Nitratireductor mangrovi: one gene and its partner. The protein of the gene in region 1 binds, or shares a complex with, the protein of each later gene. Links are inferred from orthologs where the notes say so. Each region holds a gene or a part of one and is shown in the gene's direction. Other genes may lie near its edges.

Region 1 (6,158 bases):
AGCCGCCGGCAGGGCCGGGCACGAACATCGACAGAAGCAGCAGAATGAAGGCGGGCGGCAAGAGCCAGAAGGAGATGTTGTTCATGCGCGGGAACGCCATGTCCGGTGCGCCGATCATGATCGGCACCATCCAGTTGGCGAAGCCGCCGATCAGCGCCGGCATGACCATGAAGAAGATCATGATCAGGCCGTGGCCGGTCGTGAACACGTTGTACATGTGCTTGCCGGCGTCGAGCGCGGTCGCGCCTTCGACGCCGTAGACCATCTCTGCCAGGCCATGGAATATCTGGATGCCCGGCTCCGCCAGTTCCCAGCGCATCATCACCGACAGGAAGCCGCCGATGATGCCCGCGATGATCGCGAAGATCAGGTAGAGCGTGCCGATGTCCTTGTGGTTGGTCGAATAGACCCACCGCGTCCAGCCATAGGGCTTGTGGTCGTGTTCGGCGTCGTGAGCTGCAGCGCCAGCCATGTTAGAGCTCCGTTTCCCTGTTCCCCAGACCGCGCGGCATCAATTGCCGGCGTCCGCAACCCTGGTTTCGGCCTCGACCGCCGCCATCAGCGCCTTGTTGGCGCCCGGCAGGTCGGACTGGGCCGCGGCAAGCCAGGTATCGTACTGTTCCCGCGTCACCACGCGGATGCCGATCGGCATGAAGGCATGGTCCTTGCCGCACAGTTCCGAGCACTGTCCGTAATAGAGGCCTTCCTTCTTGGCCTTGAACCAGATTTCATTGATGCGCCCGGGCACGGCGTCGGTCTTCACCCCGAAGGCCGGCATGGCGAAGGCATGGATGACGTCGCTCGCGGTCACCAGCACGCGAACCGTCGTATCGACCGGCACGACAACTTCGTTGTCGACGGCGAGAAGCCTCGGATAGGCCGCCATGTCTTCCTTGCCGAGTCCGGCGCGGTCGTCGTCCTGCAGGATCAGCGAGGAAAAGTTGAGAGGCTCCTCGGTCTGGTATTCGTAATCCCAGTACCACTGTACCCCGGTCGCCTTGATGGTGATCTCGGGGTCTTCCGGCGGCGTGTACTGGGCGGTCAGCAACTGGAACGAGGGCACTGCGAGGAAAAGCAGGATGACCACCGGCCCGACCGTCCAGATGACCTCGATCAGCGTGTTGTGGCTGGTGCGCGACGGCGTCGGGTTGGCGCTTTCGCGGAAGCGGAAAATCGCCCAGGCGAGCAGCGCCAGCACCAGGATGGTGATCGGGACGATGAACCAGAGCGTATAGATCTCGAACCAGGTGGTCTGCTCCATGATGGAGGTGACCGCCGGCTGGAAGCGCCACTGCCAGGGTTCGGGCTGCGCGGCGAGGGCTGGCGCCGATACCGTCAGCGCCGGAATGCCGGACAGGATCGCCAGGGGCTTTCTCATCACGCTTCTCTTCTCCTCGATCGGAATGCGCGGCCGTCAGCCTGTGCGCGCCAAATATCGCCGGGCAGGACTCCCGGTCGCGAGTTGGCCGTTAAAACCATACTCTCCGGCCGTCCGCAAGAAAGCCCCCTTTCGATGCCATGCGGCATTTTTGCGCGAAGCCTCGAAATGGCAAGCGGCGGGCGGAAAGCCACCGCGGTCGGCCGCAACAGCGTGACGGCGTCGCATTTCGGACCGATTTCGCATGCATCTGCGGAGATCGTCCGAATTCCGGGCCTGCCGCGCCCGTGGCGGCTTTGTTTGGGCCCTTGCGCGGGATAGATTTGGGTGATTCGCCCTGGAGCCGACATGCCGATGATATTTGCACGCGCCTTCGCCGCGGCCGCCCTGGCGGCACTTCTTCTCGCCCTGCCCGGCGGCGCGTCGGCGCAACAGGCCGGCTCGGTCCGCTCGACCCATGGCGCATGGTCGATCATCTGCGACATTCCGGCCGGCGCGACCGGCGAGCAATGCGCGTTGATGCAGAATGTCGTCGCCGAGGACCGTCCCGAGGTCGGGCTTTCGGTGGTGGTTCTGAAGACCGCCGACAACAAGGCCGAGATCTTGCGCGTCCTCGCTCCCCTCGGCGTGCTCTTGCCCAACGGGCTCGGCCTCAACGTCGACGGCAAGGACATCGGCCGCGCCTATTTCGTGCGCTGCTTCCAGGACGGCTGTTACGCCGAGGTGATTCTGGAAGACCCGCTGCTGGAGACTCTGAAGACGGGAACCGCGGCGACCTTCATCGTGTTCCAGACGCCGGAGGAAGGCATCGGCATCCCGGTCGACCTCGCCGGCTTTTCTGCGGGTTTCGCCGAACTTCCCTAACGTTTCCGCATTTTTCCGGAGGTTTTGCCGCGGGTTTCGCGACCATTCCTCACCTGCGCAGCCCGAGGAACACGCCGAAGCCGCCGGCGATGCCCAGCCCAAGCCCCATCAGCGCGTAGTCGCGTCCGAACGGCAAACCGCAGGCAAGGCCGACCACGGCGCCGATCGAAAGCCAGATCAGAAGTCGCATCGCGCCAATCGTCCGCCTTGCATGCAAGTCCGCTCGAGCGCGACTATATAGGCGGGAAAAGCAGATTCCAGAAGACGGAGTTCATCAGTCGTGGCCACCCCCCTTCTCGAACGATTCGACATCTCGGAAGAAGCCGTCCGCCGGCATGTCTCGCAGGCGATCGCCGGTGCCGACGACGGCGAGCTCTTCCTGGAATATTCCGAAGGCGAGGCGCTTGTCTTCGACAACGGCCGCCTGAAGACGGCGAATTTCAATCAGGATCAAGGGTTTGGCCTGCGCGCGGTGGCCGGCGAGGCGACCGGCTATGCTCATTCGAGCGAGCTTTCCGAAAGCGCGCTGTTGCGCGCGGCCGACGCCGTCTCGGCGGTCAAGGCCGGGTACTCCGGCACGCTTGCCGATGCCCCGGCGGGCACCAACCGCAAGCTCTACGGTGACGAAAACCCGATCGCGGAACCGGGCTTCGCCGAAAAGGCCGGGCTGCTGCAGGAAATCGATGCCTGGCTGCGGGCGAAGGACCCGCGCGTACGCCAGGTGACCGCATCGCTCGCGGCGTCATGGCAGAATGTCGAGATCTTGCGCGCCGACGGTCATTTCGTTCGCGATATCAGGCCCTTGGTGCGAATGAACGTCTCCGTCGTGGTCGGCGACGGCGACCGCCAGGAGACCGGTTCCCATGGCATGGGCGGGCGCAAGTCGTTCGGCGAGTTCGTGGCCGAGGGCTCGTGGCAGCACGCGGCCAGTGAGGCGCTGCGGCAGGCGCTGGTCAATCTGGAGGCGGTGGCAGCCCCCGCCGGCACCTTCGACATCGTGCTCGGCGCCGGCTGGCCCGGCGTGATGCTGCACGAGGCGGTCGGCCACGGACTCGAAGGCGACTTCAACCGCAAGAAGACCTCGGCCTTTTCCGGCCTGATGGGCCAGCAGGTAGCCGCCAGGGGCGTCACCGTCGTCGACGACGGCACCATCGCCGAGCGGCGCGGTTCGCTCACCATCGACGACGAAGGCACGCCAACCAATCGCAACGTTCTCATCGAGGACGGCAAGCTGGTCGGCTACATGCAGGATCGGCAGAATGCGCGTCTGATGGGCGTTGCGGCGACCGGCAACGGCCGGCGCGAATCCTACGCGCACGAGCCGATGCCGCGCATGACCAACACCTTCATGACCGGCGGCGACAAGGAACCGGCCGAAATCATCGCTTCGGTGAAGGACGGCATCTATGCCGTCTCCTTCGGCGGTGGCCAGGTCGACATTACCTCGGGCAAGTTCGTCTTCGCCTGCACGGAGGCCTACCGTATCGAGGACGGCAAGGTGACCCGGCCTATCAAGGGCGCGATGCTGATCGGCAACGGCCCCGACGCCATGCACCGGGTCTCCATGATCGGCAACGACATGAAGCTCGACACCGGCATCGGCATGTGCGGCAAGGCGGGCCAGGGCGTACCAGTCGGCGTCGGCCAGCCACATCTCAGGATGGACCGCATGACCGTCGGCGGCACGGAAACCTAGGCGCACCCGGGCCGCCCGCGACAACACTTGTCTATCGCTTTCTCACAGGGAGGCCCGTTTGTCCCCCACGCTTCGCGTACAACGCGTCTAGATGACCATCAACCGGCGATCTTGATAGACAAACCATGACCCCCTCCTCCATCGTCATCCTCACCGGGGCCGGAATCTCCGCCGAATCGGGCGTCGACACCTTTCGCGACAAGGACGGCATCTGGTCGAAGATCGACTATCGCGATGTCGCAACGCCGGAGGGCTTTGCCCGCGACCCGGCGCAGGTGCACGATTTCTACAACCAGCGCCGCCGCGGCATGACCGGCGTGACGCCCAACCCAGCGCATGCCGCGCTCGCCGAACTCGAAAGGCGCTACGACGGCGACTTTCTGCTGGTCACGCAGAATATCGATGATCTGCACGAGCGCGCCGGATCGCGCAAGCTGATCCACATGCATGGGGAGCTTGCGCGGGCGCTGTGCGCCAATTGCGGCAACCGGCAGGAATGGAACGGCGACCTGTCGGTCGAACTCGCCTGCCCGTCCTGCAACTCGCCCGGCTTCATGCGCCCGGATGTCGTGTGGTTCGGCGAAATGCCCTATCACATGGAGCGCATCTACGAGGCGCTGGGCAACTGTGATCTGTTCGTCGCCATCGGCACCAGCGGCACCGTCTACCCCGCCGCCGGCTTCAACGAGGAGGCGCGTATGGCGGGTGCCCATACGGTCGAACTCAACCTCGAGGCGACGGAGGGCTCCTACAGGTTTGCGGAGACGCAGCACGGCAAGGCGAGCGAGATCGTGCCGGCCTTCGTGGAGCGGGTGTTGGGCCGCGGCTGACGAACCTCAACGGCGGCCGAGGCTTCCAACCAGCTTCAGGCGAGCAGCTCGCATCCGTATTTGCGGACCGTGGCCGGCAGTGTCTCGAAGTCGGGCATCGCCTCGCCCTCAAGCGGCAGCCTGAACTCTCCGGCCGGTTCGCTGGTCTCCATCAGGAGGCCTTCGAAACCGCCGGGCGTGAACAGGAACAGCAGTCGGGCTGGCCCGCGCCTGATCGCATAGCGATGAGGCACGCCGCGCGGGCCGAACAGCATCGTGCCCGGACCCGCATGCGTGATGGTGCCCCCAACCTCGAACTCGACCTCGCCCTCCAGAACCCAGAAAGTCTCGTCCTCTCGATGGTGAACGTGTAGTGGCGTCTCGCTTTCGTCCTCGCGCACTTCGACAAGCGTGTACAGCCCGCCCGTCTCCGCACTCGTCGCCTTGATCAGCGCCAGCGAACCCATCCACCAGCGGGCCGTTCCTTCATCCTTGCCACGCGCAAACACCCGCGAAGCGTTCTCCGACAGTTGCGAAGTCTCGATAGCCGCGGTCATCAACGTTTCCTTTCCTGACAGCAACAAAAGCCGGCTAGCTGCCGGGCGACTCTTTCGCCTGCTCCAGCCAGCAAACCACCATCGCCACCAGCGCGTCAGCCGCCTCGCTCGCATCAAGGCCACGCTCGTTCATCGCCTTGAACGACGGAAAATCGAACAGCGCGCTCACGATTCGCGCCTGAACGACCGTAGGGGCGGCCGGACGCAGTGCCGTTCCAACGAGGTGCGCGACCACGCCGCGCAGATAATCTTCCCATTCACGGATCGCCGGCAATTCGCGTTCGCGCAGGTCACTCTCCAGATGACGGCCACCGCGCTCGTAGAAGGCGAACAGCGCCGTCGCGACGCGGCGAAGCCTGTCGGAAACAAGCGTCGCATCGCCGATCAGATGATCTGCGTCTTCCGCCGAAGGCGGCCGGATTCGCTGCATCAGCAGCTCCCCGCATGCCGGCACAAGCTCGGCCAGGGTCGGGAAATGCTTGTAGACCGTTCCCAGCGCCACATCCGCCTCCTGCGCGATGTCCTTCCAGCTGGTCGCGAGAATTCCCTTCTCGCCATGGAGTTGCATGGCCGCCTGGACGATCCGCAGGCGCGTGTCGGCGACGGCTTCGCTCCTCTTCTTCATGCGATACCGGCGCGGCGACATAGGATGGACCCTTTAATTGGATAGATGGTACAGTCAAATGTTCAACATGGCAAGATCACATGTCGCCGCCAGGCAGGCGCCGCCCGCACTGCAGCCGGTGGACGGCCACGATCTGTCTCGGGAACGATCAGCGCCGACGGCGGGGCTTCTCCAGAAGCGCCACGGCCTCGACATGCGGCGACCACAGGAACTGGTCGAACGGCGTCAC
Region 2 (4,630 bases), 2.2 Mb from region 1 along the record:
GCGCTGCGGCCTTGTCCGCTGCTGCCATGGCCGCTCGCGGCGTTACGCCGCGAACACCTTTTCCAGCGAGGCAAAGCCCTTGAACTCGAGCGCGTTGCCCGAGGGATCGCGCAGGAACAGCGTCGCCTGCTCGCCCGGTTGGCCGCGGAAGCGGATTTGCGGCCGCTCGATCCAGGCGATGTCGTCGCGCGCCTCGAGCCGTTCGGCCAGTTCCTGCCAATCGGCCATCTCCAAGACGACACCGAAATGCGGGATGGGCACGGCGACGCCGTCGACCGTGCCGGCGCCCGCCGGATCACCCGTGTCCGGCCGCAAATGCGCGGAGAGCTGGTGGCCGAAGAGCGAGAAATCGACCCAGCTTTCCGACGAGCGCCCGATCTCGCAGCCGAGCACGTCGGCGTAGAAGCGCCGTGTCTCTCCGAGGTCGCGCACCGGAAAGGCGAGGTGGAAGGGCGTCATGAACTGTTCTCCGCTGGCAATTGCCGGCTATTCCGCGGGCTCGGCGCCTTGCGACGCATCTGTCGTTCCGGTCTTGTCGAGCCGGCGGGATTCGCGGCTGGGCTTGATCAGGGGTTCGGGCGTCATCGGGCGGGTCTTGAGCTTGTCGGAGCCGGCATAGAGACCTTCGACGGCCTGGATCGCCAGCCGCTCCTCGTCGCGGCGGCGCACGTCCTCGCCGATCTCGGCAACCGTCTCTTCGTCGAAGCCGAGCGCTTCCAGCGTGCGGCGGCCGAACAGCAGGCCCGATTCGAAGGTCTCGCGCAGCTCGTAGTCGACGCCCTTGGCGCGCAGCTCCAGCGCATGGGTGCGGTCGTAGGAGCGCACATAAAGACGGGCATGCGGATATTCCATCTGCACCAGTTCGACGATCTTGTCGGTCGCCTCCTTCTCGCGCGTGCACACGGCGACGATCTTGGTACGCCGGATGCCGGCGGCCTCGAGCACGTCCTTGCGGGTGCCGTCGCCGAAATAGATGCGGAAGCCGAACTTTTCCACCGCACGCACCCGATTGGCGGAGTGGTCGATGATGGTCACGTCGCGGCCGCCCGACAGGAGGATCTGCGCGGCGATCTGGCCGAAACGCGAAAAGCCGATCATCAGGACATCGGAGCCGGCGCCGTGGAAATCCTCCTCCATCGTCTCCTCCTCCTCGGCGGGGATGAGGAAACGCGAGAGGCCGGACGCGATCGGCGTCAGCACCATCGACAGCGTCACCACCGAGATCAGCAGCGAGGAGGTGTCATGCGAGAAGATCGACGCCGCGGCGGCGGCCGAAAAGATCACGAAACCGAACTCGCCGCCCTGCGGCAGCAGCAGGGCCACGCGCACGGAACTCGCGTGCGGCGACCCGAACAGACGGCAAAGGGCGTAGATGCAGACCGCCTTGAGCACCATGAGAATCGGCACGGCAACGATGATCGTCAGCCAGTTGTCGACGATGACGTCGAGTTCGAGCGACAGGCCGACGGCCATGAAGAAAAGGGCGATCAGAATGCCGCGGAAGGGCTCGATGTCGGCTTCCAGTTCGTGCCGGTAGGATGATTCGGCGAGCATCACGCCGGCGATGAAGGCGCCCATCGCCATCGAAAGGCCGGCGAACTGCATCAGCGCGGCGGCACCCAGGACGACGAACAGGGCGGCCGCGATCATCGCCTCCTTGGCGCCGGTGTTGGCGATGATCCGGAAGAGCGGGTTGAGCAAGTAACGCCCGGCCGCCAAGAGCGCGACGATGGCGACGACGGCGATTGCGAACTGTTCGAGGCCGGAGCGCTCGCCCTCGCCGCCGCCGGGCGCGAAGAGCGGCACCAGCGCGAGGAGGGGAACGATGGCCAAATCCTGGAACAGCAGGATCGAAAACGCCGTCTGGCCGTAATTGCGGTTGGTGTCGCCGCGCTCCTCGAGAAGCTGCATGGCAAAGGCCGTCGACGACAGCGCCAGCGCAAAGCCGACGATCACCGCAGGCTGCCATTCGAGCCCGGTCATGGCGAGTGTGGCCGCGGTCAGGACGATGCCGGTGATGACGACCTGGGCCAGGCCGAGCCCGAAGATTTCCCGCCGCATCGCCCAGAGCCGCGACGGCTTCAGTTCGAGCCCGATGATGAACAGGAGGAGCACGACCCCCAGTTCGGCGACGTGCAGCAGACCCTCGCCATCGGTGATCAGCGCCGCGACCGGGCCGATCGCCACGCCCGCGGCCAGGTAGCCGAGGACCGTTGCCATGCCGACGCGCTTGAACAGCGGCGCCGCGACGACGGCGCCGCCGAGCAGCAGCAGTGCCTGCGAGAAATAGGTCGCGCCCTCGGCAGCCATGTCGTTCCCCTGCTTGTCGACCGAACCTTGATGCGGGCCCGCCTGGCGTCCGCCCATTGCACATGCATGCGCGGGGCAATAGATGGGGGCTGTCCGCGACGCTGCCAACGCTGCCCGCATGGCGAGGCCTTCCAACCGGGAATACCGCATGTCGGAACCGATGAATACCGAAAAGCTCGTCGATACGGTGAGCGCGCTTGTCGAGGCCGGACGCCGTGCTGGCGCCGAGGTGGCCGACGCGGTGGTGGTGCGCAGCCGCTCGACCAGCGTCTCGGTGCGACTCGGCAAGGTCGAATCGACCGACGCCTCGGAAAGCGACAACATCTCGCTCAGGGTGTTTGTCGGCAAGCGCGTCGCCAGCGTCTCGGCGACGGCCGGCGCCGACGCGGCCGCGCTGGCCGAGCGGGCGGTCGCCATGGCCAAGGCGTCGCCGGAAGACCCCCACCAGGGACTGGCGGACGAGGAATTCCTGGCGCGCCAGGTCCCCGACCTCGATCTCTTCGACGCAACCGAAATCGGCGCCGACCGGCTGCGCGCCGACGCTCTCGCCGCCGAGGAAGCCGCGCTAGCGGTCGAAGGCGTCACCAATTCCAGCGGCGCCGGCGCCAGCGCCGGCCTTGGCGGGCTGATGCTTGCGACCTCCAGCGGTTTTGTCGGCCAGTATGTCGCCTCGCGCTTCTCGCGTTCCGTCAGCGTCGTCGCCGGCGAGGGCACGGCGATGGAACGCGATTACGAGTTTTCCTCGCGGCTGCATTTCGCCGATCTGGAGGATGCGGCGGCGATCGGCCGCAAGGCCGGCGAGCGCACCGTCAGGCGGCTTGGCGCGCGCAAGGCGAAAAGCGGTCCGGTGACCGTCGTCTACGACCCGCGCGTGGCGCGCGGCATTGCCGGGCATCTCGCCGGCGCGATCAATGGCGCGTCGGTCGCCCGCAAGACCAGCTTCCTGCGTGACAGCATGGGCAAGAAGGTCGCCAACGCGGCGGTCACGGTGACGGACGAGCCGCGGCGCGTGCGCGGCCCGTCTTCGCGGCCCTTCGACGGGGAAGGTGTCGCCGGCCTGCCGCTCGTCATGGTCGACAAGGGCGTGCTCGGCCACTGGCTGCTTTCGACCGCCGTGGCGCGCGAACTCGGACTGGAGACCAATGGCCGCGGGGTGCGTTCGGGATCGTCGATCACCCCGTCCTCGACGAACTTCGCGATCGAGCCGGGCGAGGCCACGCCCGAAGACTTCATCGGTGCGCTGAAGTCCGGCTTCTACGTCACAGAGGTGTTCGGCCAGGGCGTCAACATGGTCACCGGCGAGTACAGCCGCGGCGCCTCGGGCTTCTGGATCGAGAATGGCCAGATCACCTACCCGGTGTCGGAAGTGACGATCGCGGCCAACCTCAAGGACATGTTCCTCAACATGATACCGGCCAACGACATCGACCGCCATTTCGGCACGGCCGCTCCCACGCTTCTGATCGAGGGCATGACGCTTGCCGGGAGCTGAGGCGTTTTCTTCCGACGAGTCCGATCTCGACCTCGTTCGAGACGCCGCGGCCGAGGCCGGCCGCATCGCGCTGCGCTACTTCCGCAAGGATCCCGATGTGTGGATGAAAGGCGGCAATTCGCCGGTGAGCGAAGCCGACATCAGTGTCGATCGCTTCCTGCGCAGGACGCTCGGCGGCGCCCGGCCGGATTATGGCTGGCTGTCGGAAGAGACCGCCGGCCATGAGCGTAGGGGCGCGCACCGGACCTTCGTCGTCGATCCCATCGACGGCACGCGCGGCTTCATCGAAGGCCGCAGCACCTGGTGCGTCAGCGTCGCCGTGGTGGAAGGCGGCCGGGCCGTTGCCGGCGTGCTCGACTGCCCGGCGAAAAACGAAATCTACTGGGCTCGGCGAGGCGCGGGCGCGTTCTTGAACGGCCGAGCCATCGCGGTGCGCAAGGCCGGCCCGACGCCGATGGTCGGCGGCCCGAAACCGCTCATCGATGCGGTCGCCGAGCCACTGCGCGCAACGCTGAAGCGGACCCCCTACGTACCATCGCTCGCCTACCGCATCGCGCTGATCGCCTCGGGCCAGCTCGACGCGACCTTCGTCAAACCCAATTCCCATGACTGGGATCTCGCCGCGGTCGACCTCGTCCTGACCGAGGCCGGCGGCGAAGTGCTCGACGAGAACGGAGATCGTCCGATCTATGCCGGTCCGTCACCGCGCCATGGAGCCCTGGTCGCCGGCAGCGGCCCGCTCCTGGCCGGGCTGGCGCGGGCCATCGCCGCAGGGGCGCCTGAATCGGCCGGCACACGGTGAGCCTTGTCCCCGGCTGCCGGCGAAAG

What was found. The genes of interacting proteins can lie anywhere in the genome.
Region 2: the proteins of tldD (region 1) and FQ775_RS12255 are in contact, whole or in part, in a solved structure (PDB 5NJ9), measured with the Escherichia coli proteins. The link is inferred for Nitratireductor mangrovi from one-to-one orthologs.

Annotation. Positions count from the first base shown.
Region 1 is NZ_CP042301.2:309,116-315,273, reverse strand. The notes cover bases 1,944-4,745. They hold tldD (metalloprotease TldD), read left to right. Parts: upstream 1,944-2,552; coding sequence 2,553-3,938; downstream 3,939-4,745. Other genes in these bases: FQ775_RS01475 (NAD-dependent deacylase), read left to right, coding at 4,064-4,745; FQ775_RS01485 (hypothetical protein), read right to left, coding at 2,292-2,432; FQ775_RS01490 (invasion associated locus B family protein), read left to right, coding at 1,944-2,242. Outside these bases: ctaD (cytochrome c oxidase subunit I), read right to left, coding at 1-472; coxB (cytochrome c oxidase subunit II), read right to left, coding at 512-1,378; more of FQ775_RS01490, read left to right, coding at 1,733-1,943; more of FQ775_RS01475, read left to right, coding at 4,746-4,768; FQ775_RS01470 (cupin domain-containing protein), read right to left, coding at 4,804-5,304; FQ775_RS01465 (TetR/AcrR family transcriptional regulator), read right to left, coding at 5,339-5,929; FQ775_RS01460 (class I SAM-dependent RNA methyltransferase), read right to left, coding at 6,078-6,158. UniProt on the Escherichia coli protein: Metalloprotease involved in CcdA degradation. Suppresses the inhibitory activity of the carbon storage regulator (CsrA).
Region 2 is NZ_CP042301.2:2,489,873-2,494,502, reverse strand. What follows is about bases 1,679-4,630. They hold FQ775_RS12255 (TldD/PmbA family protein), read left to right. Parts: upstream 1,679-2,458; coding sequence 2,459-3,802; downstream 3,803-4,630. Other genes in these bases: FQ775_RS12250 (3'(2'),5'-bisphosphate nucleotidase CysQ), read left to right, coding at 3,789-4,604; FQ775_RS12260 (monovalent cation:proton antiporter-2 (CPA2) family protein), read right to left, coding at 1,679-2,310. In the rest of the region: FQ775_RS12270 (MATE family efflux transporter), read right to left, coding at 1-28; FQ775_RS12265 (VOC family protein), read right to left, coding at 43-459; more of FQ775_RS12260, read right to left, coding at 487-1,678.